Regions from separate parts of the Amphritea sp. GJ51-11 genome, predicted to be linked through region 2. Evidence: predicted binding sites of a transcription regulator. Region 2 holds the regulator's gene; the other holds the start of a gene.
What was found. The regulator FNR, encoded in region 2, switches genes on or off when oxygen is low (the NO sensors DNR and NnrR bind a similar motif). The targets are predictions, from matches to a motif close to TTGATNTANATCAA.
Positions count from the first base shown of each region.

Region 1: a site for FNR is predicted at 5,863-5,876, ahead of AC0L4K_RS17965 (Hsp20/alpha crystallin family protein). Genes of this name have one in related genera too.

Region 1 covers NZ_CM147881.1:3,972,684-3,988,339, forward strand. Annotated here, with positions in the region: gene ribH (6,7-dimethyl-8-ribityllumazine synthase) at 1-197, opposite strand, end outside; gene ribBA (bifunctional 3,4-dihydroxy-2-butanone-4-phosphate synthase/GTP cyclohydrolase II) at 203-1,321, opposite strand; gene AC0L4K_RS17945 (riboflavin synthase) at 1,346-2,014, opposite strand; gene ribD (bifunctional diaminohydroxyphosphoribosylaminopyrimidine deaminase/5-amino-6-(5-phosphoribosylamino)uracil reductase RibD) at 2,017-3,138, opposite strand; gene nrdR (transcriptional regulator NrdR) at 3,144-3,623, opposite strand; gene glyA (serine hydroxymethyltransferase) at 3,789-5,045, opposite strand; gene AC0L4K_RS17965 (Hsp20/alpha crystallin family protein) at 5,255-5,674, opposite strand; gene ettA (energy-dependent translational throttle protein EttA) at 5,944-7,605, shown strand; gene AC0L4K_RS17975 (PilZ domain-containing protein) at 7,734-8,093, shown strand; gene radA (DNA repair protein RadA) at 8,095-9,468, opposite strand; gene AC0L4K_RS17985 (O-acetylhomoserine aminocarboxypropyltransferase/cysteine synthase family protein) at 9,628-10,902, shown strand; gene can (carbonate dehydratase) at 10,970-11,695, opposite strand; gene hemE (uroporphyrinogen decarboxylase) at 11,754-12,818, opposite strand; gene AC0L4K_RS18000 (FAD-dependent oxidoreductase) at 12,961-14,382, opposite strand; partial or broken gene gltB (glutamate synthase large subunit) at 14,455-15,656, opposite strand, start outside.
Region 2 covers NZ_CM147881.1:1,937,264-1,952,919, reverse strand. Annotated here, with positions in the region: gene AC0L4K_RS08555 (heavy metal translocating P-type ATPase) at 1-1,424, shown strand, start outside; gene ccoS (cbb3-type cytochrome oxidase assembly protein CcoS) at 1,452-1,652, shown strand; gene AC0L4K_RS08545 (sulfite exporter TauE/SafE family protein) at 1,649-2,323, shown strand; gene hemN (oxygen-independent coproporphyrinogen III oxidase) at 2,393-3,784, shown strand; gene fnr (fumarate/nitrate reduction transcriptional regulator Fnr) at 3,872-4,651, shown strand; gene AC0L4K_RS08530 (adenine phosphoribosyltransferase) at 4,761-5,303, shown strand; gene rdgC (recombination-associated protein RdgC) at 5,465-6,379, shown strand; gene queE (7-carboxy-7-deazaguanine synthase) at 6,647-7,270, shown strand; gene AC0L4K_RS08515 (bile acid:sodium symporter family protein) at 7,253-8,143, opposite strand; gene AC0L4K_RS08510 (cation diffusion facilitator family transporter) at 8,572-9,735, shown strand; gene AC0L4K_RS08505 (YigZ family protein) at 9,760-10,362, shown strand; gene AC0L4K_RS08500 (SulP family inorganic anion transporter) at 10,355-12,013, opposite strand; gene AC0L4K_RS08495 (GGDEF domain-containing protein) at 12,295-13,308, shown strand; gene gorA (glutathione-disulfide reductase) at 13,562-14,917, opposite strand; gene xthA (exodeoxyribonuclease III) at 15,152-15,656, shown strand, end outside.

The DNA.
Region 1 (15,656 bases), 2.0 Mb from region 2:
TGCACCGCCAGAGGGATTTCAAACGCACCCGGCACCCGCACAACGCGGATCTTATCAGCCGCAATACCATGACGCTTCAAGGTATCGATTGCGCCTTCCAATAGGCTCTCAACGACAAAGCTGTTAAAACGACCGACAACAATCGCGTATTGACCATTTCCGGTCAGAAAATCACCTTCAATATACTGAACTGACATATTCTTTACTCTTCGCAAGCAATGTAATCGACAATCTCCAGATCGAAACCGGAGATCGCATTGAATTTCATAGGTGAACTGAGCACCCGCATTTTTCCTACGCCCAGATCCCGGAGAATCTGAGAGCCGGTTCCAACCGTGAGATAAGACCCTGAAGCACTAATATTGTGCTGACGGATTTTCTTACCGGTATTGAGCATCTGATTCAGAGCATCACCCAGATCAACCCTAACGCCAGTATCCAACAACAGCACGACACCCTTGCCTTCCTCGGCCACTTTTTTCAGTGCCCGACGCATCGTCCATTTCAACTCTTCTTCAGGCGCCGCACCGACAACGTCGCGCAACACTTCAGTCCGCAGATGTACCCGCACTGGCGTTGGCTCTTCTGGAGTAATCGTCCCCAGTGTGAGTGCCATATGAGTACAATCCTGAATTTCATCACGGAAAGTTACATAGTTAAAATCACCGAACTCGGTCGCCAAGACACCTTCACCGTCACGCATCACCGTATGTTCATTGATGGTACGGTAGTGGATCAGATCGGCAATGGTACCGATTTTTAGATTATGCTTCTCAGCAAATTTTTCTAAATCAGGACGACGCGCCATCGAGCCGTCATCATTCATGACTTCCACAATCGCCGCCGCTGGCGTCAAACCCGCCAATCGCGCTAGGTCGCAACCCGCTTCGGTGTGACCCGCGCGACTCAAAACACCGCCGGGATCAGCCATCAATGGAAAAATGTGCCCCGGTTGAACAATATCTTCTGGCTTAGCACTTTCGCGTACCGCAGTACGTACCGTATGCGCACGATCGGCCGCCGAGATACCGGTGGTAACACCTTCAGCTGCTTCAATCGACAGGGTAAAGTTAGTCGAAAAAGCCGCACCATTGGATTGCACCATCAACGGCAATTTCAATTGTTTACAGCGCTCACGGGTCAAGGTCAGGCAGATCAAACCACGGGCATGGGTAGCCATAAAGTTGATATCTTCAGTGCGCACCATCTCGGCCGCAATCAGGATATCGCCTTCATTTTCCCGGTCTTCGTCATCCATAAGGATAACCATTTTGCCCTGACGGATATCATCGATCAGTTCCTGGGGGGTATTTAATTCCATTAAACTAAAGCCTCTGTTGCCGTATTAGCGGCGGTTCAGGAAACCAGCACTCGCGAGGGTAGCCATACTCACCCCGCCCGCTGCTTCCGTTATATTATCATCTGTGTAATTGATCAGACGCTCCATGTAACGGGCAATAATATCAACTTCCAGATGTACTTTTCGGCCAGACTGGTAGCTGGCTATTATAGTTTCTTGCGCTGTATGAGGTACAATATTCAGATCAAAAACATGGCCATCAACAGCATTCGCCGTCAGACTGACACCATCCACGGTAATCGAACCTTTTGCCGCGATATAACGCGCAATCCCTTTTGGCGCACTGATTTTATAGCGAATCGAACGCGCATCGGTTTCCACCGAGATCACTTCGCCGAGCCCATCCACATGACCGGTCACAATATGTCCGCCAAAACGGGTAGTCGGTTGCATCGCTTTTTCTAAATTCACTCGCTCGCCCGGCACCACGCTTGGAAACCGCGTGTGCACTAGGGTTTCTCGTGACACATCGGCCCAAAAACCATCACCGGGCAGCGCTACCGCGGTTAAACACACACCATTTACGGCAATACTGTCACCGAGTTTAACATCGGACAGATCCAGATCACCGGTTCGGATATACAGTCGCAGATCGCCCTGCACCTCTTCGGCGGCGGCAACAACGCCAACCGCTTCAATAATTCCGGTAAACATCTTTATTTCTCCTGCCGAGGAATCAACGTCAAGCGAACATCATCGCCCAACACCCGACTATCGATCAGCTTAAATTGTTTCTGCTGGCTCATTTTATCCAGCGGTAATAAAAACATCGGCCGAGCATTGCTGCCCAATAGTTTCATGGCCTGATACAGCACCAACTCATCCACCAGCCCGGCTGCCATAAAAGCACCCGCGAGGGTCGCACCGGTTTCGACCAACACTTCATTACATTCTCGACAGGCCAGTTCCTGCAACAACAGAGGCAGATCAATCGCCCCATTGTGGGCCGCTAACGTTAACCATTCAACATTCTTATATGCCGAAATAAAAGCGGGGGCATCGACACAGCTAACAATCAGGGTACGGCCTGGCAAACTAAGCAACTTCGCCTGTTCGGGTATCCGCGCCGAACTATCCAAGATCACTCGTAACGGCTGGCGCTGAGCGATTTCAGCCGCATTATCCAGCCCTAGTTCGGCTTGCCGTACCGTTAATGAGGCATCATCGCTAATAATCGATGCCACGCCACTGATCACCGCAGAACTACGAGCCCGTAACCGCTGCACATCCTGTCGTGCTAACGGTCCGGTAATCCACTGACTTTCACCGGAAGCCATCGCCGTACGTCCATCGAGGCTCGCCGCCATTTTTAGACGCACAAAAGGTCGCCCTATTGCCATACGGTTAATAAAGCCGGGATTGAGCTGACGACACTGATCCTCCATCAACCCGCAACGCACGGCGATGCCCGCCTGCCGTAGTTTTTCTAACCCATTACCCGACACCTGCGGATTGGGATCGACCATGCCGACAACAACTTCAGCGACTCCAGCCTTAATCAAGGCATCAGCACAGGGTGGCGTTTTGCCAAAATGACTACAGGGCTCCAAAGTAACGTAGGCAGTACAGCCTTTGGCCTGATCTCCGGCCTGACGTAGGGCGTTAACCTCCGCATGGCCTTCACCGGCTTTACGATGATACCCCTGTGCAATCAGGTTGCCATCTTTAGCCAGCACACAGCCAACCCGCGGATTTGGCTCGGTGGTATACAGCCCCTGCCAAGCAAGCTTGACGGCGAGGGACATAAATTGGTGATCTGCAACGCTCCAGTCTGTCATCCTGATTACTTGGCCTTCACGGCGTCCTCTTTTTTCTGTTCTGACAAGCGATCGATCTCTTCTTTAAACTCATTGATATCCTGAAAGCTACGATACACTGAGGCAAATCGCACATAAGCGACTTGATCCAACTTACGCAGTTCATGCATCACCTCTTCACCCACGGAGCGAGAAGGTAGCTCACGTTCACCCGTCGCCCGCATACGCTGTTTAATACGGCTAATACAAGCTTCGATATCTTCGACACTAACAGGTCGTTTTTCAACGGCTCGTTGGATACCGGCACGTAGCTTATCTTCATCGTAGGGTTGGCGGGTGCCATCGGCTTTAATTAGACGGGGCATCAGAAGCTCAGCGGCTTCATAGGTGGTAAAACGTTCATGACAGGTGATACATTCGCGCCGACGGCGAATCTGCTGTCCTTCTGCCACCAAGCGGGAATCGACCACCTTGGTTTCATGAGCATTACAGAACGGACAGTACATATATCATCCTCAAAGAGCGTGGCTGTGCTAGCAGCCAAAAGAGAGCGTTTTAATGCTTAGATAAACACTTCTAACCGGTCATTTAACAGCGCTTATATAAACAACCGGGGCGCACAAGGCGCCCCGATAGAGAAACAGATCGTCAATAGTGCCTATTGTAACGGTTTACTTATAAACCGGGAAGCGAGCACAGATATCCAAAACGTTCTGTTTAACAGTGTTAATCACATCTTCGTTATCGATGTTATCCAGCACATCGCAGATCCACTGAGTCAATTGCTCAGCTTCCGCTTCTTTAAAGCCACGACGGGTAATCGCAGGTGTACCGATACGCAAACCAGAAGTCACAAACGGAGAACGCGGATCGTTTGGTACTGAGTTTTTATTCACGGTGATGTTTGCCCGACCAAGCGCTGCATCAGCATCTTTACCGGTATATTCTTTACCGATCAGATCGACCAAGAATAGGTGGTCATCGGTGCCATCAGAGACGATTTTAATACCGCGCTCTTTAAACACTTTAGCCATGCTCTGAGCATTTTTAACAACCTGAGCCTGATACGCTTTCCAATCATCCTGCATCGCTTCTTTGAAGCATACCGCCTTAGCAGCGATAACATGCATCAACGGACCACCCTGAGATTCAGGGAAAACCGCAAAGTTCAGCTTTTTCTGCAAATCTTCATCCGCATTAGCCGACAGAATCAAACCACCACGAGGACCACCGAGGGTTTTATGCGTTGTCGTTGTTACCACATCCGCCACGGATAATGGGCTAGGGTAAACACCCGCCGCAACCAAGCCAGCAACGTGAGCCATATCGACGAACAGATAAGCACCCACTTTATCGGCGATATCACGGAAACGCTGCCAATCAACGATACGAGAGTAAGCAGAGAAGCCCGCCACGATCATTTTGGGTTTGTGTTCCAGCGCCAAACGTTCAACTTCAGCGTAATCGATCTCACCAGTTTCAGCATTCAAACCGTACTGAACTGCATTGTAGATACGACCCGAAAAGCTAACCGCGGCACCGTGAGTCAAGTGACCACCGTGAGCTAAGCTCATGCCCAACACAGTATCACCCGGCTGACACAGCGCCATATAAACAGCAGCATTAGCCTGTGAGCCTGAGTGAGGCTGGACGTTAGCATAGGTTGCACTGAACAGCTCTTTAGCGCGATCAATCGCCAGCTGTTCAACCACATCAACATGCTCGCAACCGCCGTAGTAACGCTTGCCAGGGTAACCTTCCGCATATTTATTGGTCAGCTCAGAACCCTGTGCTTCCATTACCCGTGGGCTGGTATAATTTTCAGAAGCAATCAGTTCGATATGCTCTTCCTGACGCTTGGCCTCAGCCTGCATCGCAGCATATAGATCTGGATCAAAACCAGCGATAGTCATCTCTTTGCTAAACATTAGCGGTCCCCAAGGTTGAGATTTACACCGGCCCGGCTACCGTGCTGTCGCAGCAACGATCTTCAGGGCCTTGGAAAAGCCGCGTATTATAGTCGAATTTATATACAAAACGCACTTGAAAGTGAGTCAGTTAAGAGAGAATTTCGTTCATAAAGGCGATATTCCCAACAACGGCACGCTATCGGGAATATCGTTTCGTGGGCGCGACCCTATTCGATCGCGATAGTGACGTTGGAAGGCTGTTGTTGCTGAACTTTAGGCAGTGTCAAATTCAACACGCCGTTATCAAAGCTAGCTTTAATGCCAGCAGGGTCAACATCAGCACCGACACTCAAGGAGCGAACAAATTTACCGTAGTGGCGTTCTTGGCGAATTAACTTGCCATCTTTTTCCTGTTTGTCTTCCTGTGTCGTTTCGGCGCTGATCGACAACACCCCATTTTCCAACGCGACATTGATATCTTCTTTTTTGATACCCGGCAGATCAACCCTCACCAAATATTGACCTTCGCCATCATGCACATCAATAGCGGGCACTTTATCGCCAGTTTCCGCACGCTGTACCGGGCGAAAGAAATCATTAAAGAATGTATCGTCAAATAAACTATTAAAACGTGTCAGATTGTTCATCTCTCGGTCCTCCCAGTCATGATTAAAGTGATGCACCCTAAGATGACAACGCCGCCGGCGGTTCTTTCAGCGCGTTAAGCGACAGACCAATAAGCCCTTATTAGCTCGATAATTAGCGCCCCAGCAGCCTTCGTCACCCGGTGCATCCTTAGTGTAGAAAGCTCATTTCAGATTCTCCAGTGGCTTTTTTGACCTATATCAAATAGCAATAAACTCTTTGTAGGGCTAAGATATGCGCAGTTTTGAGATAACAGAAAACAGGTTGTGTAATGGCTCAGTACGTTTACAGCATGAACCGGGTCGGCAAAGTAGTGCCCCCCAAACGCGAAATACTAAAAGATATCTCCCTGTCCTTCTTTCCTGGCGCCAAGATCGGCGTATTGGGCCTGAACGGGTCGGGTAAATCCTCCCTGCTCAAAATCATGGCGGGTTTAGATAAAGAATACCTTGGTGAAGCACGGCCAATGCCGGGCATCAATGTCGGCTATCTGCCTCAGGAACCACAACTCGATGACAGCAAAACCGTCCGCGAAGTGGTTGAAGAAGCCGTTGCTGATGTAAAAGAAGCACTGGATGGACTCGAAGGCGTCTACGCAGCCTACGCCGAACCCGATGCTGATTTTGACGAATTGGCCAAACAGCAAGCTCGCTATGAAGATCTCATCGCGGCGAAAGACGGCCATAATCTGGACGTCATGTTGGAACGGGCCGCCGATGCAATGCGTCTGCCACCGTGGGATGCAGAAATCAAAAACCTTTCCGGGGGTGAACGTCGCCGTGTGGCGCTCTGCCGCCTACTGCTCGACAAGCCCGATATGCTGTTGCTGGATGAGCCGACCAACCACTTGGATGCTGAATCGATCGCTTGGATCGAACGTTTTCTTCAGGAATACCCCGGCACCGTAGTGGCCATCACCCACGACCGTTATTTCTTGGATAACGCAGCGGGCTGGATTTTGGAGCTCGACCGTGGTCGCGGCATACCTTACGAAGGCAACTACTCTAGCTGGCTAGAGCAGAAAGATAAGCGCCTAGAAATGGAATCCAAACAGGAAGCGGCCCACCATAAAGCGGTCAATGCCGAGTTAGAATGGGTACGTCAGGGGCAGAAAGGCCGCCAGGCTAAATCAAAGGCCCGTCTGCGCCAGTTTGAAGAGATGAACTCCCGTGAGTTCCAAACACGCAACGAAACCTCTGAAATCTATATTCCACCAGGGCCTCGTCTGGGCGAGAAAGTAATTGAACTGCATAATGTGACCAAATCATTTGGCGACAAAGTGCTGTTTGAAGACCTATCACTGACAATTCCGCAGGGTGCCATTGTCGGCATCATCGGTGGTAACGGTGCGGGTAAATCAACCCTATTTAAAATGATTACCGGGCTGGAACAGCCAGATACTGGCACCATTGAAGTTGGCGACACTGTCAAGCTGGCTTATGTCGATCAAAGCCGTGATCTAGCGGGCAACAAAACCGTCTGGGAAGAGATTTCTGAAGGGCAGGACAATATTGTTGTAGGCAACTACACCACCTCGTCCCGCGCTTACTGCGGCCGTTTTAACTTTAAAGGTGCCGATCAGCAGAAATTTGTTAAAGATCTGTCCGGCGGTGAACGTAACCGATTGCATATGGCGAAACTGCTCAAAGAGGGTGGTAACGTACTGCTACTCGATGAGCCAACCAACGATCTGGATGTCGAAACTCTGCGAGCACTGGAGGAAGCTTTACTGGCATTCCCAGGTTGCGCCGTGGTGATCTCACACGACCGTTGGTTCCTCGACCGTGTCTGCACCCATATGCTGGCCTACGAGGGCGACTCTAGCGTGCAGTTCTTTGAAGGTAACTACACCGAATACGCCGAAGATTACAAAAAGCGTTACGGTAAGGATCATCAGCCAGAACGTATCAAGTATAAGCGCATCGCTAAATAAGCGCGCCCGCCGCCTTATCAGCATATTAAAAACCGGCCCCGTGCCGGTTTTTTAATATCTCAAGCTGTGTAAACCAATTGATGTTCTCTGTAGAACAGATATTCTTAACGTAATAGCAGGAGAAAACTATGACTGATCGGCGACGTTTCCAACGCATCACCTTTGACGCAGACTGCGAAATTCAAACCGCAGATAATAGCTGGCCCATCAAGCTGATTGATATCTCATTTCAAGGCGCGCTAACATCGGTGATCGCCCCTGCACTATTGGACATAGGCGATGCTGCGGAATTAGTGATTCGCTTGTCTAATGATATCGTTATCCGCATGCCCGTGATTCTACGTCACCACCTTGGCACCTATCTAGGCTTTGAGGCTCAGACGATGGAGCTAGAAAGCCTAACCCACCTGCGCCGCCTAGTTGAGCTGAACTTAGGCTCTGAAGTGCTACTCGAAAGAGAGCTAGAACACCTCAGCGCAAAAGAGTAACTCAGAGCGCATCTAGTGCTTCCGATAGCTGACTAACCCCTACCACCGTCATCCCCTCCGGCGACCGCTTCGGCACATTAGCCTTAGGCACAATGGCCCGACGGAAACCATGTTTAGCCGCTTCTTTAATCCGTTCTTGCCCATTGGGTACTGGCCGTATCTCGCCGGACAAGCCGACTTCACCAAAGGCAATTAGATCTTGCGGCAAGGCTCGATCACGAAAGCTCGACACCACCGACAGCAATAATGCCAAGTCGGCGCTGGTCTCTAATACTTTGACACCACCGACCACGTTAACGAAAACATCCTGATCGCCGGTTTGCAGCCCACCGTGACGATTCAAAACCGCCAACAACATCGCTAGACGGTTTTGCTCTAGCCCTACCGCTATGCGGCGTGGGTTATTCACATGACTCTGATCCACCAGCGCCTGCACCTCGACCAACAGCGGCCGCGTTCCTTCCCATACCACCATGACCAAGCTGCCGGGGCTAGGCTTATCACCGCGACTCAAAAAGATCGAACTGGGGTTTTTCACCTCTTTTAAACCTTGCTCTAACATCGCGAACACGCCCAGCTCATTCACCGCGCCAAAGCGATTCTTATGGCTACGCAGGGTACGAAAACGACCATCGCTATCCCCCTCAAGTTGCAACGAACAATCGATCATATGTTCCAGCACTTTTGGTCCAGCGAGCGAGCCATCCTTGGTCACATGACCCACCAGAAATAGCACCGTGCCGGTCTGTTTGGCAAACCGAGTCAAATAAGCTGCTGCTTCACGCACCTGTGAGACGCTACCCGGGGCCGATTGCACATCATCCACATGCATCACCTGAATCGAATCCACCACCAGCACTTTCGGTTTGAGCTGCTCGGCGATAGTACAGATCTGCTCAACACTGGTTTCTGACAGCATCTTCAGATTCGTGGTGGTCAGCCCCAAACGCTGCGCCCGTAAGGCCACCTGCTGTAATGATTCCTCACCGGTGACATATAACGCAGGCATCTGCTGTGCTAGATGGCACATAGTCTGTAATAACAGCGTACTCTTACCCGCCCCCGGATGGCCGCCGATCAAAATTGCCGAGCCGGGCACTAGCCCGCCACCCAATACCCGGTCAAGTTCACCCGAGCCCGAAGCAAAGCGCGGCATATCCGCCAGATTAACTTCCGATAAATCTTGCACCTTGGCTAGGCCACCTGCGCCCGCATAGCCTTCAAACCGCGCGCCTCGTGCGGCACTAGGTTTGGCGCTGCCGAGGCGCACTTCGGTCAGGGTATTCCACGCATGGCAGGCGCTACATTGCCCCTGCCATTTAGAATAATCTGCACCGCAGTCATTACAGACATACGCACTCTTTGCCTTAGCCATCGGGCTCTCCTCTCAAATCAGTCAGCGCATTCTAGCGGAAGCAGCGGCAGCTTGTACAAAAGAGAACTTTATTTCTGCCGCTGAAGGGCTACAATCTAGCGCACAAGAATCGACCTAAAACGAAAATAAACGTATCACATTGTTCATGAGGAGCATCAGATGAAACTGGAAACAATTGCCGTCCATGGTGGTTACAGCCCGGAAGAAACGACTAAAGCGGCCGCGGTGCCGATCTATCAAACCACTTCTTACGCTTTTGACAATGCCCAACACGGCGCCGATCTGTTTGATCTGAAAGTCCCTGGCAATATCTACACCCGCATCATGAATCCAACCAGCGATGTACTGGAACAGCGGATCGCCGCGATGGAAGGCGGTGTTGCGGCACTGGCCGTGGCATCGGGCATGGCAGCCATCACCTACGCGATCCAAACAATTGCGGAAGTCGGTGACAACATCATCGCCACTAGCGAGCTATACGGCGGCACCTACAACCTGTTTGCTCACACACTGCCCCGTCAAGGTATTGAAACCCGCTTTGCCAATAAAGATGACTTTAGTGCAATGGAAGCCCTGATCGATGATCGCACCCGCGCCATCTATTGCGAATCGATCGGCAACCCATCCGGCGGCATTGCTGATATTGAAACACTGGCTGAACTGGCCCATAAACACGGTCTGCCATTGATCGTCGACAGCACCGTCGCTAGCCCAGCCCTGTGGCGTCCTATCGAACACGGTGCGGATATCGTTGTTCAAGCGGCCACTAAGTATATTGGCGGCCACGGTAACTCCATCGGCGGTGTCATTATCGACTCAGGCAAATTCCCTTGGGCTGACCACGCTGATCGTTTCCCACTGCTAAATACCCCCGATATCTCTTACCACGGCGTGGTCTACACCGAAGCCTTTGGTCCAGCCGCCTTTATTGGTCGCTGTCGCGTGGTACCACTGCGCAATACCGGTGCGGCACTGTCACCCATGAACGCCTTCTTATTGCTGCAAGGTGTTGAAACACTGTCACTGCGGATGGAACGGGTCTGCGAAAACACCCTCAAGGTAGCTAAATACCTAGAAGGCCATGAACAGGTCAAATGGGTGAGCTACGCAGGTTTGGAAAGCCACAAAGACAATGCCTTGGCTAAGAAGTATATGAACGGACAGGCATCCGGCATCCTCAGCTTTGGTATCGCCGGTGGCCGTGAAGCGACCCGTAAGTTCTATGATGCGCTGAATATTTTCACTCGCCTTGTGAATATCGGCGATTGCAAATCACTGGCATCTATCCCTGCTGAAACCACTCACCGTCAGTTGAACGATGAAGAGCTGAAATCTGCAGGTGTTAGCGATGAAATGGTTCGCCTATCCATCGGTATCGAGCATATCGATGACCTACTAGCTGATTTAGAGCAGTCGCTTCAAGCGGCTAAGTAACACCCGCTAAAAAAAGCCCCGCAACTGCGGGGCTTTTTGTTATCAGAGCTAGTCGTTGCAAAAACAGTTAATCAAAGAGCTTACGTACTCGGTCCCACAAGGTGCGGGCATTGTGACCTTTTTCCGATGCGACCGCCAATTGCCGCAAGGCTTCAATCTTACTGATCGCCAAATTATATTGCGTTTCAACCTCTTCATCCTCAGAAGCATTGAATTCGAGATCATTGACTAACCCATCATTCAAACCGTAGATCCAACCGTGCACGGTCAGATCTTGCCCCTCGGCCCAAGCATCTTGAACAATCGTGGTTTCACAGACGTTAAACGCTTGCTCAATCACATTGAGCTCACATAGCCGATCCAATCGCTGATGAGAATGATCCCATGCGGATAGCAGATCACGATGTTTTTGATTCACCTTGCGAATCTGCCGCAACCAGTTATCGATCAAGCCATGAGGAGTGCTCTCTAACGCCGCCTTAACACCACCACAACCGTAATGTCCCACTACCATGATATGTTTAACCTTGAGCACCTGAACCGCATACTGAATCACAGAAAGGCAGTTCATATCCGTGTGGATAACCAGGTTTGATACATTACGATGTACAAATAGCTCACCCGGCAACATACCCACAATCTCGTTGGCCGGCACCCGGCTATCAGAACAACCGATCCAAAGATATTCCGGCGCCTGCTGTTGAGCGAGGGTTTCAAAAAAGTGCGGATCATCCTGGTTAATCTGTTCGGCCCACTGCCGATTGCTGTCTAAAAGTTGAGTCAGTCGTTTCATGATTTTCCGCTAGATAACAAAAGAGGGCTTAACGCCCCCTTATTTAACATGATGTCTGTTAGACGTGATACTGCGCACTGAGTTCATGCACCGCATCAACAAAAATTTTAGGCTGATCAGGATCAACAAACTGATGTATACCGTGTCCGAGGTTGAACACATGACCCGGACCACTGCCGTAACGAGCCAGAATGTCGGCGACTTCGGTACGAATAACGTCGGCTGAACCATACAGCACGGACGGATCCATATTTCCCTGCAGCGCCACTTTATCGCCAACCCTCGCACGGGCATCATCAATATTGATAGTCCAGTCCAAACCTAACGCATCGGCACCGGATTCAGTCATCGCTTCGAGCCACTGACCACCGTTCTTAGTAAACATAATCACCGGCACGGTACGGCCCTCATGTTCACGGATCAAACCATTAGCAATCTTCTGCATATAGTTAAGCGAGAACAGCTGATACATTGGGCCACTCAGCACACCACCCCAGGTATCAAAGATCTGTACTGCCTGAGCGCCACTGAGGATCTGTTGGTTAAGGTAGTCAGTCACAGACTGGGCCAACTTGTCTAACAGCTGATGCAGCACCTCTGGGGTCGCATACATCATCTGTTTAATATGCCGGAAATCTTTACTCGAACCGCCCTCAACCATATAGGTTGCCAGCGTCCAAGGACTGCCAGAAAAACCGATCAATGGAACCCGGCCATTCAGCTCAGTACGGATGGTTTTCACTGCATCCATCACATAATCAAGATCACGGGCTGAATCCGGCACCGGCAGCGCATCAACATCGGCTTCAGTACGGATAACCTTTTTAAACTTAGGCCCTTCGCCCGCTTCGAAGTACAAACCTAAACCCATCGCATCAGGAATGGTCAGAATATCGGAGAACAGAATCGCGGCATCGAGATCGTAACGCTCCAACGGCTGAATAGTCACTTCGCAAGCTAGCTCTTTATTCTTGCACAGGCTCATAAAATCACCGGCCTGAGCACGAGTCGCACGATACTCTGGCAGATAACGACCCGCCTGACGCATCATCCATACCGGTGTAACATCGACAGGCTCACGCATCAGCGCGCGCAGAAAACGATCATTCTTCAATTCAGCCATTGCTTTTTCTCGATTCAGATTCAAAACTGGGGGCATTTTACAGGTTTTTACACACAGGCGCGAACAACTCTCCTGTTTGCTGATCTGTAACATAAAGATAAAAAAAGGCCGCCGAAGCGACCTTTTTCAAACAGGCAGATAATTACACTTTAAGGTAATCCAACATGCCTTCGGCCGCTTTACGGCCTTCGTCGATAGCGGTAACAACGAGATCAGAGCCGCGCACCATATCACCACCGGCAAATACTTTCTCATTGCTAGTTTGGAAGGCAAACGCTTCATCGACCGAGGTTTTGATACGGCCATCCTGATGCAGATCGATACCAAAATCCGCAAACCATGGTGCAGGACTTGGACGGAAACCAAAGGCAACCAGAACCGCATCCGCTGGCAGAACTTCTTCACTGCCTTCGACCACTTCAGGACGACGACGACCGTTTTCATCCGGCTCACCCATTTGGGTAGTCACCACTTTAATACCGGTCACTTTAGTGCCATCACCGACAACTTCCACCGGTTGGCGGTTAAACATGAACTGCACACCCTCTTCACGAGCGTTTTCAACTTCACGTTTAGAACCCGGCATATTGGCTTCATCACGACGGTAAACACAGGTAACACTGTTGGCTTCTTGACGAATAGAGGTACGGTTACAGTCCATCGCGGTATCACCACCGCCGAGCACAACCACATTCTTACCCTTCACGCCGATGTAATCGGCCACGTCTTTTTCAAAGCCAAGGCAACGGTTGACGTTAGAGATCAAGAACGGCAAGGCATCATAAACACCCTCCAACTCTTCACCGGGGAAACCACCCTTCATGTAGGTATAGGTACCCATACCGAGAAATACTGCATCGTATTCATCGACCAGTGTTTGCATCTGCACGTCTTTACCAATTTCAGTATTCAGACGGAACTCAACACCCATGTCGGTAAAGACTTCACGGCGACGCACCATGATATCTTTATCCAGTTTAAACTCTGGGATACCAAAGGTCAGCAAGCCACCAATTTCTGGATGGCGATCAAAGACCACCGGTTTAACACCGTTCCGCACCAGTACATCCGCCGCAGCCAGACCCGCAGGACCAGCCCCGATGACAGCCACTTTTTTGTCGGTGACCGGCACTTTACTCATATCCGGACGCCAGCCCATGGCAAACGCGGTATCGGTGATATGCTTTTCCACCGAACCAATTGTCACAGCACCAAACTCATCATTCAGTGTACAGGCACCTTCACACAAACGGTCCTGTGGACAAACACGGCCACAGACTTCCGGTAATGAGTTGGTCTGATGACTCAGCTCGGCCGCTTCAATAATATTGCCTTCTGACACCAACTTAAGCCAGTTAGGAATATAGTTGTGTACCGGACACTTCCACTCACAGTATGGATTGCCGCACTCAAGACAACGATGCGCTTGTTCCGACGCATCCTCAGATTTGAACGGCTCATAGATCTCAGCAAACTCCTTCTTACGGACATTCGCTGCAATCTTGGTTGGTCCTTCACGCTCTACTTCCAGAAACTGAAAATCATTCTTCAGACGTTCAGACATTCTTCACCCCGCCTAATAATGTCTGCCCGCAGGCAGACACAGCTATAACTAAACACCTGTTCGATGAACCCATCACTCCGGACGAGAGCGCATATCAGTCAGCAGCTCTCCCAGACTGGCGGCTTTTGGCTTAACCAACCAGAAACGACCGATATAGTCATCGAAGTTATCAATCATCTCCTGACCCCACTGACTAGCGGTGGCTTTAACAAAGCCGATAATCACAGAGCGCAGATGGTTTTTGTACTCTTCCATGTGCTGTGGCGCGACCCGATGGATATCCACCAACTCATGGTTGTACTTATCAACAAAGGTATTATCCATATCCAGTACATAAGCGAAGCCACCGGTCATACCCGCACCGAAGTTGTAGCCCGTTTGACCCAGTACCGTAATCAGACCACCGGTCATGTACTCACAACAGTGATCACCGGCACCTTCGATAACCGCATGACAACCTGAGTTACGCACCGCAAAACGCTCGCCCGCACAACCCGCTGCATACAACGTACCGCCGGTAGCACCGTATAGACAGGTATTACCGATAATCGCCGTTTCATTGCTCGCATAGGTGACAACATCTGGCTGACTGATAACAATCTTACCGCCCGCCATGCCTTTGCCGACATAGTCGTTGGCATCACCCTTGAGGAATAATTCCTGACCACCGGCGTTCCAAACACCAAAGCTCTGCCCGGCATGACCGGTAAAGTTAAAGCGAATTGGCGCTGAAGACATGCCAAGATTGCCATGCACCTTCGCGATAGCACCGGAAGTGCGAGCACCAACTGAGCGGTCACAGTTAGTAATTACCAACTCAAACTCGGCACCAGACTTATCTTTAATCGCTTGTTCTGCCAGTGCTAGCATCTTGCTATTCAAAGCACCGGTATCATAAGGATCGTTGTGTTCAACCTGACAGGTTTGCGGATATTCAGCCGGAATACCAGCATCCGAGATCAGCGGCGACAGATCTAATTTGCCATGTTTAACCGTGGTACCGGCCAGCAGTTCCAGCAGATCAACGCGACCGACCAGCTCCTCCAACGAGCGAACACCAACCGAAGCCATCCACTGACGGGTTTCTTCAGCAACGAAGCGGAAATAGTTTTTCACCATCTCGACCGTGCCACGGTAATGTTTCTCCCGCAGCTCTTCGTTTTGGGTTGCCACACCGGTGGCACAGTTATTCAAATGACAGATACGTAGATACTTACAACCGACAGCAACCATCGGCATGGTACCGAAACCAAAACTCTCAGCACCAAGGATCG
Region 2 (15,656 bases):
TTAAACCCGGCCACACCATCCCCGCCGATGGTAATATTGTTCAAGGCAGTAGCAGCATCGATGAATCGGCCCTCACCGGCGAATACCTTCCCCTCACTAAACGTGAAGGCGATAGTGTTGTCGGCGGCACCATTAATGTTGAAAACCCCATTCATGTTGAAGTCACCCAGGTCGGCGCCAGCTCGCAGCTGTCAGCGATTGTGCGCTTACTTGAACGCGCCCATGAGGAAAAACCCAAAGTTGCTCAACTGGCGGATAAAGTCTCCGGCTATTTTGTTAGCGCTGTTCTGCTGATTGCCGCAACTGTCGGCCTGTACTGGTGGCAAGTCAACCCCAGTCACGCTTTCTGGGTAACCCTGTCGGTACTGGTGGTCACGTGCCCCTGCGCCCTGTCCTTGGCGACCCCAACGGCACTGACCGCAGCAACCGGCACCCTTCGCCAACACGGACTGCTAATTACCCGCGGCCATGTGCTAGAGAGCTTAGCGAAAGCCACTCATATCGTCTTTGATAAAACCGGCACCTTAACCGAAGGTAATCTGTCGATACAGCAGAGCCAAATACTGGCAGATTTGACCCCGCAGCAATGTCTTGAGATCGCAGCATCACTGGAAGCCCATTCCGAACACCCGATCGCAAGAGCTTTTCACAAGGCCACCCAGCTAACCTCCATATCGGCCGCCGAACAACTCACCAACCATGTCGGCTTGGGTCTCGAGGGGAGCATTAATGGCCAGCGCTTTTTTATCGGTAAGCCGCAATTTGCCAGCCAAGCCTGTGGTCAATCCCTGAGTTTCGATGATGCACCGGATAGCCACTGCCAATGGTTACTACTGGCCAATGATGATCAACCGTTGGCGTGGTTTGGTTTAACCGACCCCGCCCGCAAACAAGCCGCGACGATGGTGCAACAACTAAAACAAATGGGGCTTGAAGTGCAGATGCTTACCGGTGACAGTTCTGCTGCCGTGGGCCATATTGCACAACAGCTCAAGATCGACAAAGTAGTCTCCGGCGTTAGCCCTGCACAGAAGCTACAGCATATCCAACAACTGCAAGATAACGGCGCACAGTTGGTGATGGTCGGTGATGGCATTAATGATATCCCGGTGCTGGCCGGCGCACAGACCTCCATCGCCATGGGCTCGGCTACCGATTTGGCCAAAACCAATGCGGACGCGGTGTTAATGTCCGGTGAACTGATGCGCTTACCTCAGGCTCTACGATTGGCTCGACGCACCCGTAGCAACATTCGCCAAAATCTGAGCTGGGCACTGTTTTATAACCTGATCGCTCTACCCCTTGCTGCAGCCGGCATGATCGCCCCGTGGATGGCGGCAATCGGCATGTCAGTAAGTTCGTTAGTGGTGGTCGGCAACGCCCTAAGGCTGACTAAACTTGGCCGCCCCGATCGGGTAGAATAGTCACAACAATCTGAGTGAAGCACTGCTATGTCAATTATCTACCTGCTTATTCCTATCGCTATCATGCTGGCGGGTATCGCTATATGGGGTTTTTTCTGGTCAGTTAACAGCGGTCAGTTAGACGACCTTGAATCCCCGGCTCACAGCATTCTCTATGACGATGATGAACATCTCATTCCGGACGAAGCCAAGCCCAAGCAACCTAAGCCTGCCGACAAAACGCAATGACCGAACCCGTAACGGCTCTTACGGCCCTCCTGCTCGGCTTACTCGGTAGCGCCCACTGCTTAGGCATGTGCGGCGGCATCTCTAGTGCCGTATCCATGGGCATCGACAAAAAAAACCAACGCCCGCTGTTGCTGCTACTCGGATTCAATCTGGGGCGAATCTCCAGTTACACCGTGGCCGGCGCACTGCTCGGTAGTCTCGGCTGGCTTATCAGTTCCCCGGACGTGTTTATCGTGCTACGCACATTAGCGGGCCTGATTCTGATATTAATGGGTCTCTATGTAGCACAGATCTGGCGCGGCTTGGCCTATCTGGAAAAACAGGGAAACCACCTCTGGCGACATATTCAACCCCTCAGCCGAAAACTCTTACCCGTGAGCAATCCCTTACAGGCTCTAGCGCTGGGTGCACTTTGGGGTTGGTTACCTTGCGGGTTGGTCTACAGCACCTTAATCTGGAGCGCCACGGCCGGCGACTGGAAAGTGTCCGCGATGATGATGGCCTGCTTTGGTTTAGGCACGGTACCCGCTATGCTCGCTACCGGTTTGCTCGCCAATCAAGTGCAAGCCTTACTTAAAAACAAAAAAGCACAAACCATTGCTGGATTGCTAATTATCCTGTTTGGGCTATATACCATTCCTTGGCCGGGGCTTGGCGTGAACCTTTATTGATTGGTATCAATACGGGTTGGGGAAAAATCCTTATAATCGCCTCCCTTTGCAGTAAGAGTGAGAAATGTTGTGAACCAGAACAACCTGATTAAATGGGATCTCGATCTGATCCGCCGTTATGACCTGTCCGGCCCTCGCTACACCTCTTACCCTACTGCAATTCAGTTCGACCCTGAGTTATCGGCGGTAGATCTGGTAAACACGGGCCAACAAACCGCCGATAAGACAGCACCGTTATCGCTCTATGTGCACATTCCATTCTGTGCGCATGTTTGTTATTACTGCGCCTGTAATAAGGTCATCACCCGTAATCGAAAAAAAGCTCAGCCCTATCTCGATACCTTATATCAAGAGATGACCCAGTTATCTCAATGGTATTCTGATGCTCGTACGGTTGAACAGCTACATCTTGGCGGCGGCACACCCACTTTTATCAGCAATCAGCAGATGATTGAGCTGATGCAAAAGCTCAGAGAAAATTTCACCCTGCTAGATGATGATTCCGGTGATTACTCCATCGAGATTGATCCCCGCGAAGTGGATCATGAGATGCTTAAAGTGCTCCGAGAGATCGGTTTTAACCGGGTCAGCTTTGGTGTACAAGATATTGAGCTAAAAGTGCAGCAGGCGGTTAACCGGGTACAACCGGTTGAAGAGATCGCCGATGTACTCCATGAAGCCCGTCGTCTCGGCTTCCGCTCCATCAATATCGATCTGATCTACGGCCTGCCACACCAGACACTGGCCAGCTTCACCAAGACACTGGACACCATTATTGAGTTGAGCCCTGACCGACTATCCGTGTTTAACTATGCCCATATGCCGGATCGTTTCCGTTCTCAGAGCCATATCAAAGCCGAAGATCTGCCTAGTCCCGAAACTAAACTGGCGATTCTAGAAACCACCATCAGCAAGCTGATGAGTGCTGGCTATGTTTATATCGGCATGGATCATTTTGCTAAACCTGATGACGAACTCGCCTTAGCACAACAAAACGGTAAACTTCATCGTAACTTCCAAGGGTATACCACCCACAGCGATTGCGACCTAGTGGCGATGGGTGTGTCATCGATCAGTCAGATCGGTGATGTGTATTATCAAAATGAACATGATATGAGTGCTTATACCAGCGCCGTCGAAGCGCGTACAAACGCGATTAAACGGGGTGTCACACTTAGCACCGATGATCGCATTAGACGAGCTGTGATCACCCAACTTATCTGTCATTTCCAGCTCGATATGGCCGCTATCGACGCGCAATTTGATATCAACTTCGCCGATTATTTCGCCGAGGAACTGCAGGAACTGCAAAAGTTCACCGGCGATGGCTTAGTCGTCCTCGGTGATAAGCGTATCGATGTTACCCCTGCCGGACGCTTACTTATCCGCCGCATCTGCATGGCCTTTGATGCTTACATTCCTAAGCAGGAAGCAACCAAAGGCTTCTCCCGCATCATTTGATACGGGAAATACTTCACCCTGCCGTTGATTTAGTAGATAATCACTTATAAGCACTATCTAATAAATCAACGAAGACAGGACATAGTTATGGGCAACCATAAGGCATCAGAAGGGAAACTACACAGCTTAAGACAGGTGCATTGCAATACATGCAGCCTGAGCTCTTTATGTTTACCTGTGTCCCTGAACATGACTGAAATCGATCGGCTCGATAATATTATCGATAAGAGCCGCCCGCTGAAAAAAGGCGATCACCTCTTCCATCAAGGTGAGGCCTTCTCTTCTGTCTACGCTATTCGCGCGGGCACCCTTAAAACCTATACTCTGACCAATGAGGGTGAAGAACAGATTACCGGCTTTTACTTCCCCGGCGAAATGGTCGGCATCAGTGGTTTTGATAGCGAACAATACCCTGTTTCAGCAAAAATTCTTGAAACAACCACCGTCTGCGAAATCCCTTTTGAACGGCTCGATGAGCTATCAGGACAGATGCCAGAGTTGCGCCGCCAGATCCTACGGACACTGAGCAAAGAGATTCGTGATGACCAGCAGATGATGCTGCTATTGAGCAAGAAGAATGCTGAACAACGCGTTGCGACCTTCCTAATTAAACTATCGACTCGCTTCAAATTGCGTGGTTATTCAGAAACCCAGTTCCGTTTATCCATGTCGAGAAACGAGATCGGTAACTACCTTGGCTTAGCCGTCGAAACCGTTAGCCGTATTTTTACCCGGTTCCAAAAAATGGAGCTGGTACGGGTCGATGGTAAAGAGATCGAACTGAGCAACCTCGAAGAGATCTATCGTCTATCCGGTGAATCTCAAGACATTCCGATGTCTGAGAACAAAACCTGTCCGCTCGACTAAACCTCACTTGCAACATCCTAATACCCGCTCTTTAGCGGGTATTATTTTGATCGTACTGGCCCCTGATCGGGCTACTCGATATTAGCCCTACTGTTTTAAGGTACCCCCGATGAGTTTCGATGAATGTTATATAAAGTCAGTTATGCGCACGATAGCGGACTGGCCAGAACCTGGCGTCATGTTCAGAGATATCACCCCACTGTTTAAAGACCCCAAAGCCCTGAGAATGATTGCCGATGCCTTTATTCAGCGCTATATCGATACCGAAGTCACCCATATTGCCTGTATTGATGCCAGGGGGTTCTTGTTTGGTTCAATCATCGCTTATCAACTCAATCTGCCATTAGTGCTGGTACGAAAAAAAGGCAAACTGCCGGGTAAAACTATTCATCGCGAATATGCCCTTGAATACGGCACCGCCGCCGTCGAAATGCAAGTCGATGCGGTCGCTGCTGGCGACAAAGTGCTGATCTTTGATGATCTGATCGCCACCGGCGGCACCATTCTCGCCGCCAGCACCATTATCAAAGAGCTCGGTGCTGAAGTGTATGAAGCCGCTGCTCTTATTGATCTACCCGATCTCAACGGCTCAGAGCTGATTCAGCAAAGCGATATTCCTGTCTTTACCTTATTGGCCTACGAAGGCCTTTAATCCTCTACGCATGTCACGGGCACCCAACAACGCGCTCTACACCGAGCAACGGTGCCCCAACGCTAATCACCTTAATATTATCAAGATCAGTTCTGTCCCACCGCCGGATATCGCTTTACAATAGCCACTCTTTTTTTATCTGTTATTAAGGGCTTATTCTCATGTGGTTCAAAAATGCCATCTTTTACCGTTTCACCCAGCAGTTTAGTTACACCCCTGAAGCCCTTGAAGAAAAACTCAGCGAGAAAGCCTTTACCCCCTGTGGTAGCCAAGAACTTAGCCGCTTTGGCTGGGTAAGCCCCAGTGGCGATCTCTCCGAAATGCTCGTACATGCTGGCAACGGCTTTATGCTGATCGCGGCACAAAAAGAAGACAAAATCATTCCCACCCAGGTGATCCGTCAGCAGCTGGATAAGAAAGTGAAGCTGATCGAGGATGAGCAAGCCCGCAAGGTCTATAAAAAAGAGAAAGACCAGCTCAAAGATGAAATTGTTTTGGACTTACTACCGCGCGCATTCAGCAAGTTCCAAACGACTTGGGCACTGATCGCCCCAGCACATAACCTGCTTATCGTTGATGCCAGCAGCCACAAGCGCGCCGAAGAACTACTCAGCCACCTACGCAGCTTATTAGGCTCTCTGCCGGTTGTATTGCCGGATGTTAATCATGCCCCTTCTGCAGTCATGTCTCATTGGCTAGAGCAGCCAGAAGAACGTTACACCGGCCTAGAACCACTGGATGAGTGCGAGCTGAGAGACAGTGCAGTCGAAACCGGCATTATCCGTTGTAAAGGCCAAGATCTTGATAGCGATGAGATCCGCCACCACCTTGAAGCAGGCAAACGAGTCGTCAAACTTGCACTGGAATGGCAAGAGAGCCTTAACTTCATTTTGCAGGATGACCTGTGTATCAAACGGATTAAACTCTCGGATCAACTGAAAGAGAAGATGGATCAGGACAGTCCTGATGAAGCCTTTGCGCAATTTGATGCCGACTTCGTACAGATGTCACTGGAACTCACCCGCTTGATTCCAGCACTAACCGAAGCCTTTGGTGGTCAAGCCCAGCGCCCTTAGAAGCGACCGGCTAATGTCACGCTAGTGTCATCATCACGTTCAAGCCGGTCGCACTGACCGGTTTGATTCTCCAGTTACACCGCAAAATACTTCGCGCAAATAACTTGTTTTGTTACCCGCAATAGAACTTAACTTCCAAAGTCAATAACCGCGTCATTGTCGCCCCCATTGTCACGTTAGTATTTAAACTTAGTTAACCACTGTGTAGACTAGCCGCATCCAGCAGATCAGGGCCATTCCGTGAGCAAAACTTACAGCGTAAAAGAGATGTTTTACACCCTTCAGGGTGAAGGTGCACAGGCCGGACGGCCTGCGGTTTTTTGTCGTTTTACCGGCTGTAACCTCTGGTCCGGGCGTGAACAGGATCGCGCCAAAGCGGTCTGTGATTTTTGCGACACCGACTTTATCGGCACGGATGGTCAAAACGGTGGCAAGTTTGCATCAGCGGCAGCCTTAGCCCAAGCGGTTAAAAGCTTCTGGCCTGACACCACTACTGGCCAACAAGGTCAGCCCTATGTTGTCTGCACCGGTGGTGAGCCGCTGCTGCAACTTGATACCGCTTTAATTGACGCACTGCATCAGCAAGGGTTTGAGATTGCGGTCGAAACCAATGGTACTTTACCCGTCCCCGACGCCATCGACTGGGTCTGCGTTAGCCCTAAAGCTGATGCTGAACTGGTGCAGCGCAGTGGTGATGAACTTAAATTGGTCTACCCTCAGCCCCTTGCCCTGCCGGAACAATTTAACAGCCTAGGCTTCACTCATTTCTACCTGCAACCAATGGATGGCCCATTGCAGCGCATGAACACCCAGGATAGCATCCGTTTCTGCTTAGCCAACCCTCAATGGAAACTCAGTTTGCAGACTCATAAATTATTGGGTATCGACTGAAGCAGATCTCAGGCTTACCGGCCAGTTACGCCACACCACCAGTAGCAGTGCTGGTATCTGCATCAAGATGCCATACAACAATACCGCCAGAGACATCTCTGGCTGTTGTAGTAAGGCACCTGTGACCATCAAAGCAGTACCCGCATTCTGAACACCCGTCTCAATACTCAATGTTAGGGCGGTAGCGGTATCGAGTCGCAAAAGATAGCGCGCGAACAAACCTGCCAATAGCATCGCACTAGTGGCCAACAATACAATCGCCGGACTCAACACCGGCAGCAGTTCTGGTAAAACTTGACGATTGGCCCAGCTGATCATCACCACCACGATCACCATAAACACCAGTGATAGCACTTTTATCGGTCTCTGCAATTGCGCACAAACCTGTGGCCAACGATGATTAATCACAAGACCTAACGCCACCGGCACTAATGTGACCACGACCAACTTCATAATGGTGGTGAGCAGCGGTAACGCCACCAGCACCCCTTCGCCAAGAAGATATTCAAGTGTTAACCAGGTAAGCCAAGGCAGTGAAAAGGGAATAATCAGACTGGTGATGGCCGTCAATGAAATCGACAGGGCCGTATCCGCCCGACAGAGATAGCTGATCATATTCGATGTCGCTCCACCGGGCGCAAAGGAGACAATCATCAATCCGGCGGCCAATAACAGCGGCAAATTCATCAGGCTCACCACCAACCAAGCGAGTAACGGCAACACAATCAACTGCAGCACGACACCGGCGACTATGGCCACGGGTCGATAGCGTAACTGGGCAAAATCCGCTAGCCTCAATGTCAGTCCCATGCCTAACATAATAATAAACAACGCCACCGGTAATAACAGCGAAAGTGCATTGCCACCTTCCATCCACATATACTCCCATTTCAAGTTTGTCAGAGCCCATAATATGGTCCTGACACGCCGGCGACAACCGCCAGATTACAGAGAACTAAAGGGCTGTCTCAATCTACTCACATTAATTGTGGATAACATTGTGGGTACCCTACCTTAGCACCGCCAAATTGCCCGAGTTTAGACCGTCTCAGACAATATGGTTACTTTTTAACCAGATGTATTTTAATATAATAATCAATAGCTTATATTCAATAAATCTTATTCAATCGGCAAATCTTGGTTTTTTATCCAAGAACTGTTTCAATTCCGCGTCATTGCTGTGACGAAAAGAAGTCAACCCTTTTTTAACAAATAAATTTAATAAAAATAGCTTTCAACTGGCCAATTGAATCGGATCGCCTTACCATATTGCCCTCGTCAAAAATTGGATTTTTTTTACCATGCCCGAATCCCGTAGCCACCAGGCACAAGCCCAGCGAATTACCATCATCGGCTCCATCCTTGATACCCTCCTTGGGATGCTCAAAATTGTCTTCGGGATGATCGCCCATTCGAGTGCGTTAATCGCCGATGGTATCCACTCGCTGTCCGATCTGCTGACCGACGTTTTGGTGGTCTGGATTATTAAATACTCCCACCAAGAACCTGATGAAGAACATCCTTGGGGGCATGCTCGCTTTGAGACCATCGGCACCGTTATTCTCGGTTGTGTGCTGGTGGCCGTGGCCGGTGCAATGGCCTATGAAAGCTTATTAACCCTGCTGCGTAATGAAGTATTACAACTGCCCGAGTGGCCTGCCCTCGTCGTCGCCGCTATTTCAGTGTTTTCAAAAGAGATGATCTACCGCTACACCCTCGCCGTGGGCCTGCGTATTAAATCAGATCTGATTATTGCCAATGCTTGGCACAGCCGCACCGATGCCTTTTCATCCATCGTGGTATTTTTTGGTGTCGCAGGCGCGATGGCCGGCATAGCGTGGCTTGATTCAGCCGCGGCCATTGGTGTCGCCCTGATCATCGCGAAGGTCGGTTGGGACCTTACTTGGAAGAGCATTCTCGAACTGGTCGATACCGCTTTACCTGAAGAGCAGATACAAGCCTATACCGATGTCATTATGGGTGTCGAAGGGGTTCTCAGCGTCCACAGTTTCAAAAGTCGTAGTATGGGTAGTCAGAGTCAGTTAGAGATGCATCTTCAAGTAGCGCCCCACCTGAGCGCCTCAGAAGGCCACTTTATCGGTGACCAAGCGGTCTACCGGTTGATGCAGAAGTTTGAAGATGTTGGCCATGCCATCTTCCATATCGATACCTATGATGATGAAGAGGGCCACGACCTATCGATGAGCTTGCCAGTCAGAACCGAAATCAGCGGTATTCTCTGGGAATTGCTCGACCAAACGGGCCATCCAGAATTAAACATCAACCGACTGGCGCTATTCTACCGCCGGGATTCTGTTGAAATTGAACTGATGCTGTTAGATACCACCGACAACCGCGCTATCGATTTGAAGGCACTCGAGGCTGAACTAACCCAACTGTTTGGCCAATATAGCTGGTTTAGAAGCATTCATCTTTGGCTTGGTACACAACCGGCTAGACTGTAATCATCGCTTTAGGAGTCATACCCCGTGGATTATAACCGCCCTGCTAAAGCGCATCAGGCTGAAATTGAGGTGCGCAAAAGCCGGTTTATCTGCGATATCTGGCCGGTCACCGACCGTCACAGCGCCACCGCTTTTATTGACGTCATACGCACCCAGCACCCTAAAGCCAACCATCATTGCTGGTGTTATATTGCAGGCAGCCCCAATGATGCTCATCAATGGAACTACAGTGATGATGGCGAACCTAAAGGCACTGCCGGACAACCCATGCTAAATGTGTTGCGACACAGTGAATTAGGCAACATCTGCGCGGTTGTCACACGCTATTTTGGCGGTATCAAACTGGGCACCGGCGGTATTGCACGGGCCTACTCACAAGCGGTACAGGAAGCGTTGCAGGCGCTGCCTTGTGAAACGGTCACTCCAACACTGCAGTTAACGATGACCGCCCCCTATGATCTCACTGGCGAACTTGAGCAATTGATCGCACAGTTTCAACTAACCGACTGCGAACGACTGTTTGGCACACAGATACAAATCAACGCCAAACTCGCCGCCAACCGACTCGACGCATTCAAACTCGCCCTCACCCCGTTTCAGCACCAAGTTAACCTATGCGTCAGTTGAGCTCATCCCGAAACACCATCGCATAGGCGGTTTCCAAGGCCTCTTTACGGGTTTCATGACAGAAACTTTGGGGTATTAAGCTCAACACTTTGAACCGTTCGAGAATATCTTTGACCGTTGAGTTTAAGCCAATCATATGAACATCCCGGCCTAATGCTTGCGCTTCAACAATCATGTCTTCAATCGCTAGCGCGGTAGAAACATCGATTAAAGGCACCCGACTAAAATCCATTAACAAGGCATCATGGGGACGACGCCCTTGTAACTTGGCAGCCAACCCTTGTGCCGCGGCATAACTCACCGGCCCATCAAATTGGTACAAAATGACTCGCCCTCGGGTGTCAGCCAATAAAGCGCGCTCCCGTTTACTGAGCCCTTCGTCACTGCCTGCATGGCTATCAATCACGCGGATACTATCGAGCTGATGATCCGCCAAACCTTTAACCGTCACCACATTGGCGATAAACACACCAACAAACACCGCCGTCACTAGGTCGACCACCACGGTTAATACCAACACCACCAGCATGAGCGCAGCCACAAACAATGGCGCACGGTGTAAGCGGGACAAAAAGCGCCAATCAATAATATCTAAACCAACTTTAATCAGAATCCCGGCCAACACCGCATGGGGAATGCTTTCAGCTAAGGGGGCTGCACCAAGCAATACCGCCACCAAGATAAGCGCATGAAAACAACCCGACAGTGGGGTTCGACCTCCTGCTTTGATGTTAACCACGGTGCGCATGGTAGCCCCCGCCCCGGGTAAACCACCAAACAGCCCCGCGACCATATTGCCAATGCCCTGGCCGATCAGTTCACGATCGGAGTTATGCTGCGTCTTGGTCACGCTATCTGCCACCAGCGACGTCAGCAGCGAATCGATCGACCCCAACACCGCTAGCATCAACGCGGCAAACAGCATATCGCCGATAATCACCATGGAAAACTGAGGTACCACAAACTGCGGCATGCCAGTGGGGATATGACCGATGACCACGAGATCGGTATCACCATGAAAAACCTGATAGATCACCGTCCCGACCACCAGCGCTAGCAGTGTTGGCGGAATCACATCGGCGATTTTCTTCGGGCAAAAAATCACAATTCCCAAGGTGACACAGCCAAGTAACAGCGCGGCAGGATTGGCATCACTAATGTAATGGGGGATCTGCTCTAAGGCCTCGATCGTATCCGCCGATGAGGGATAACCAAAGATTGGCCCGAGCTCTAACAAAATGATAATAATACCGATACCGGTCATAAAACCGGAGATCACCGGAAACGGTACGAGGGTGACATACTTACCTAGTTTCAGCAGACCAAATAACATCTGCAACAAGCCGCCCATCACCACCACCGTGAAGGCATAGACTGCACCATTGACCGGATCCAAGGCCATAAACTGAGTAAAAACCGATGCCATTACCACCGTCATCGGCCCTGTTGGCCCCGATACCTGACTCGGCGTTCCGCCAAAGAGCGCAGCAAACAGACCAACAAAAACAGCCCCATATAAACCAGCAATCGCACCGGCCCCTGATGACACACCAAACGCTAATGCGAGCGGCAACGCCACCACGGCGGCCGTTAACCCGCCAAACAAATCACCCTTGAGATTATTAAAGTGGAGCCCGTAAATCAGTGACATAGCCGTCCCCTTAATACGCTTTACAACCTAAGATCGATTAACAATACTGCCTCAACAGAATAGCTGCTTTAGTACTCATTGTTTAACAATCAGTGGGTAAGCTGCTTATATTATTGATTATGCAAACAGATTAGCGCGCACTTTTAAATAATTAATCATTATAATCTACCGGCCGATATGCTAAAAAATCACCGCTCGGCAGAAATAGTGTTATTGTTTAGGCTTCTCGATGACAGAGATTCCGTTATCACGTTTTAGCGAGATAGACAAAATGAGGTTCTATGAAGTTCGCAGATAATTCCCACCAGGCCACCGAATATCTCCGTCAAGTTATTCCACTGATGGTGCATAATGTCATCCCTCCCACCCCGCTGAATTATGCCCTCTGGTATGCCTATGTATCTCAGTCTATCCCCGATCTTAACCAGCAGATGGATAAGGTCTTAGGGATCTACGGTACCTGCCCTAATCGCATCAGCGAACAACTGTTCAGTGAATACCTGATAAAAGATGAAGCGGCGAACTCAGAGGCGGTACAGCGGGCACTGTTATCGGTGATGGGCGATTTGGAAAGCTCGGCATCTAGCACCGTGCAAGATACCGAAGCCTACAATGAGATTCTTCAAGACAGCCTGGCCGCCCTTAAAACCGGTAATGATACGGAATCGTTAGAAGCGATTATTCAAAACCTCTCGGCGAACACTGAATCGATCAGTGAAAGTACCCGACAGTTCCAAACCAAGATTGATGAAGCACAGTCGGAAATCACAAAACTGAAACAAGAGCTCGATCAGTCCCGCCAAGACGCAACGATTGACCCCCTCACCGGCTTATTCAATCGCCGCGTCTTCGATCAAGAGATCAGTGAGCAGGCGGCGAAACCTGAACCCGATGTGTCGCTCATCATGATTGATATCGATTTCTTCAAAAAGTTTAATGACACTTACGGCCATCAGATGGGCGACAAGGTGCTGCAATATGTCGCCAAGCTTATCAAAGAAGCCTGTACTGAGCCGCTGATCCCCGTCCGTTTTGGTGGCGAAGAGTTTTCTATGCTGCTACCCGGCATGAATGTAACGGCCGCCTGTGAGCTGGCCGAGAAGGTACGCCACCGCATCGCCGCCATTCGCATCAAACAAAAGAAAAGCGGCGAAGTGATCAGCTCGGTCACCGCCTCCTTCGGAGTTGCCCGACTGAGTAGCGATGAATCACCGGATAACCTTATCGCCCGCGCCGATGCAGCACTCTATAAAGCGAAAGAAGCGGGCCGTAATAACGTGCAGATCGCCGATTAACCTTTCACTCTCCTGCTTGAGGTGGCGCTTTAGACAGTGATCTAAGGTGCCCCCCTCAACCTATGCTAAGCCCTGTTTGTGCATCCCTGTAAGCTAACACCTCTTCAACGTCTAGCCTCGCCCACATTCTTCACAGCGATACCCTACTTAAGCAAAACCCCGCTAAATGACAAGCGGCTCGCCGAATAAAAACTTAAGACAAAAAAATCCCCGGTCTGCCGAAGCAGCCGGGGCTAAAGTCGATGAAGGTCACTTAACTTACGGGTTCACGCATCGTTACAAACTCTTCCGCAGCGGTAGGGTGTATACCAATGGTGGAATCAAATACCGCCTTGGTTGCACCCGCTTTCAGAGCGACAGCAATGCCCTGAATGATTTCGCCTGCATCGGGGCCAACCATATGCACCCCAAGCACCTTATCTGTGTCACGATCAACCAACATTTTCATGAAGGTTTTCTCATCACTACCACTAAGCGTATGCTTCATTGCTCTGAACTTAGAAGAATAGACATCGACATTGTCATAGAGTTCACGGCTTTTTTCTTCAGAAAGTCCAACGGTGCCAATATTTGGCTGACAGAACACCGCAGTAGCAATCAGGTCGTAATCAACCTTTTGCGCTTGGCCGTCATACAGGTTGCGCACCAGTGCCATACCTTCAGCCAGCGCTACCGGTGTTAATTGCACCCGATCGATCACATCACCGATCGCATACACTGACGGTTCAGCAGTTTGGAACTGATCATCAACAACAATCGCGCCATTGGCTTTTTGTTCCAGATTAATATTTTCCAGCCCCAGATCCTTCACATTAGGTACTCGGCCGGTGGCGTACATAATGGTATCGGCTTCTAGCGTGGTACCGTCAGTCAGGTACGCCAGTAATGAACCATCGGCCTGCTTGTCAATCTTCTCAATATTGTTATTGAAGCGCAGCGAAACATTTTTCTTCGCCACTTCTTCAGCGGTAAATTCACGCACTTCTTGGTCAAAGCCACGCAGGAACATATCACCACGGTAAACCAGTGATGTTTCAGCGCCCAAGCCAGCAAAAATACCGGCAAACTCAACGGCAATATAACCACCGCCGACCACAATGGCACGTTTAGGAAATTCATCCAGATAGAACACTTCATTAGAGCTAATAACATGCTCACTGCCCGGGAACTCAGGCACGAAAGGCCAACCGCCTGTGGCGATCAGAATACGTTCGGCGGTATATTTTTTACCCGCAACCTCAACACTGTTCGGCCCGGTGATTTTTGCGCGACCATCCAGCAGGCTAACGCCGGAATTAACCAACATATTGCGGTAAATACCGTTCAGCCGTTCAATCTCTTTGGTTTTGTTATCCCGCAAGGTCGGCCAATCAAAGGTCGATTTACCCACCGTCCAACCAAATCCGGCGGCGTTTTCAAAATCTTCAGTAAAATGAGAGCCGTACACGAACAACTTCTTAGGTACACAACCCACATTCACGCAGGTACCACCTAAGTAACGATCTTCAGCCATACCAACCCGAACGCCCATGCCTGCAGCCATACGTCCAGCCCGCACACCGCCAGAACCAGCACCAATTACAAACAGGTCAAAATCAAATTCTGCCACAGAGATCCCCTTAACACAGATAACAATTAACTGAACAAACAGAACGGCGACGCCAGACTTCTGCCCGATAAAACTTTATGGGCCTTAATCTACCTGCTGTGGTGCCATGATGCCAATAAAGATCAACAAAATTGGTAATAGGGTTTTTCAATCGCCCGCGATTGCACTTTTTTTATCTGAAGGTTAACGTAGGCGCCATATCGCACCTCTTATCGATTTTCCTTTGGATGTAGCATGAAACTGATCTCATTTAACACCAACGGCCTACGCGCCCGCCCGCATCAAATTAAAGCCCTGATAGACAAACATCAGCCTGACGTCATCGGTATTCAAGAAACCAAAGTACATGATGATGAATTCCCCCAAGAGATGATTACCTCACTGGGCTATCATGTGGAATATCACGGCCAGAAAGGTCATTACGGTGTTTGTCTAATCTCTAAACTACCACCGGTGAGCATTGAGAAAGGCTTCCCCGGCGATGATAGCGACGCCCAGAAACGGATGATCATCGGTGAATACGATATCGATGGCATTCGGGTCAAGGTGCTGAACGGTTATTTCCCTCAGGGTGAAAACATTGCCCATGAAACCAAATATCCTGCGAAGCGCAAATACTATAACGATCTACAAGACTATCTCGAACAGCACTGCGATCCCGAACAGCCGTTGGTGGTGATGGGCGACTTGAATATCTCACCGCAAGAGATCGATATCGGCATCGGTGAAGTTAACCGCA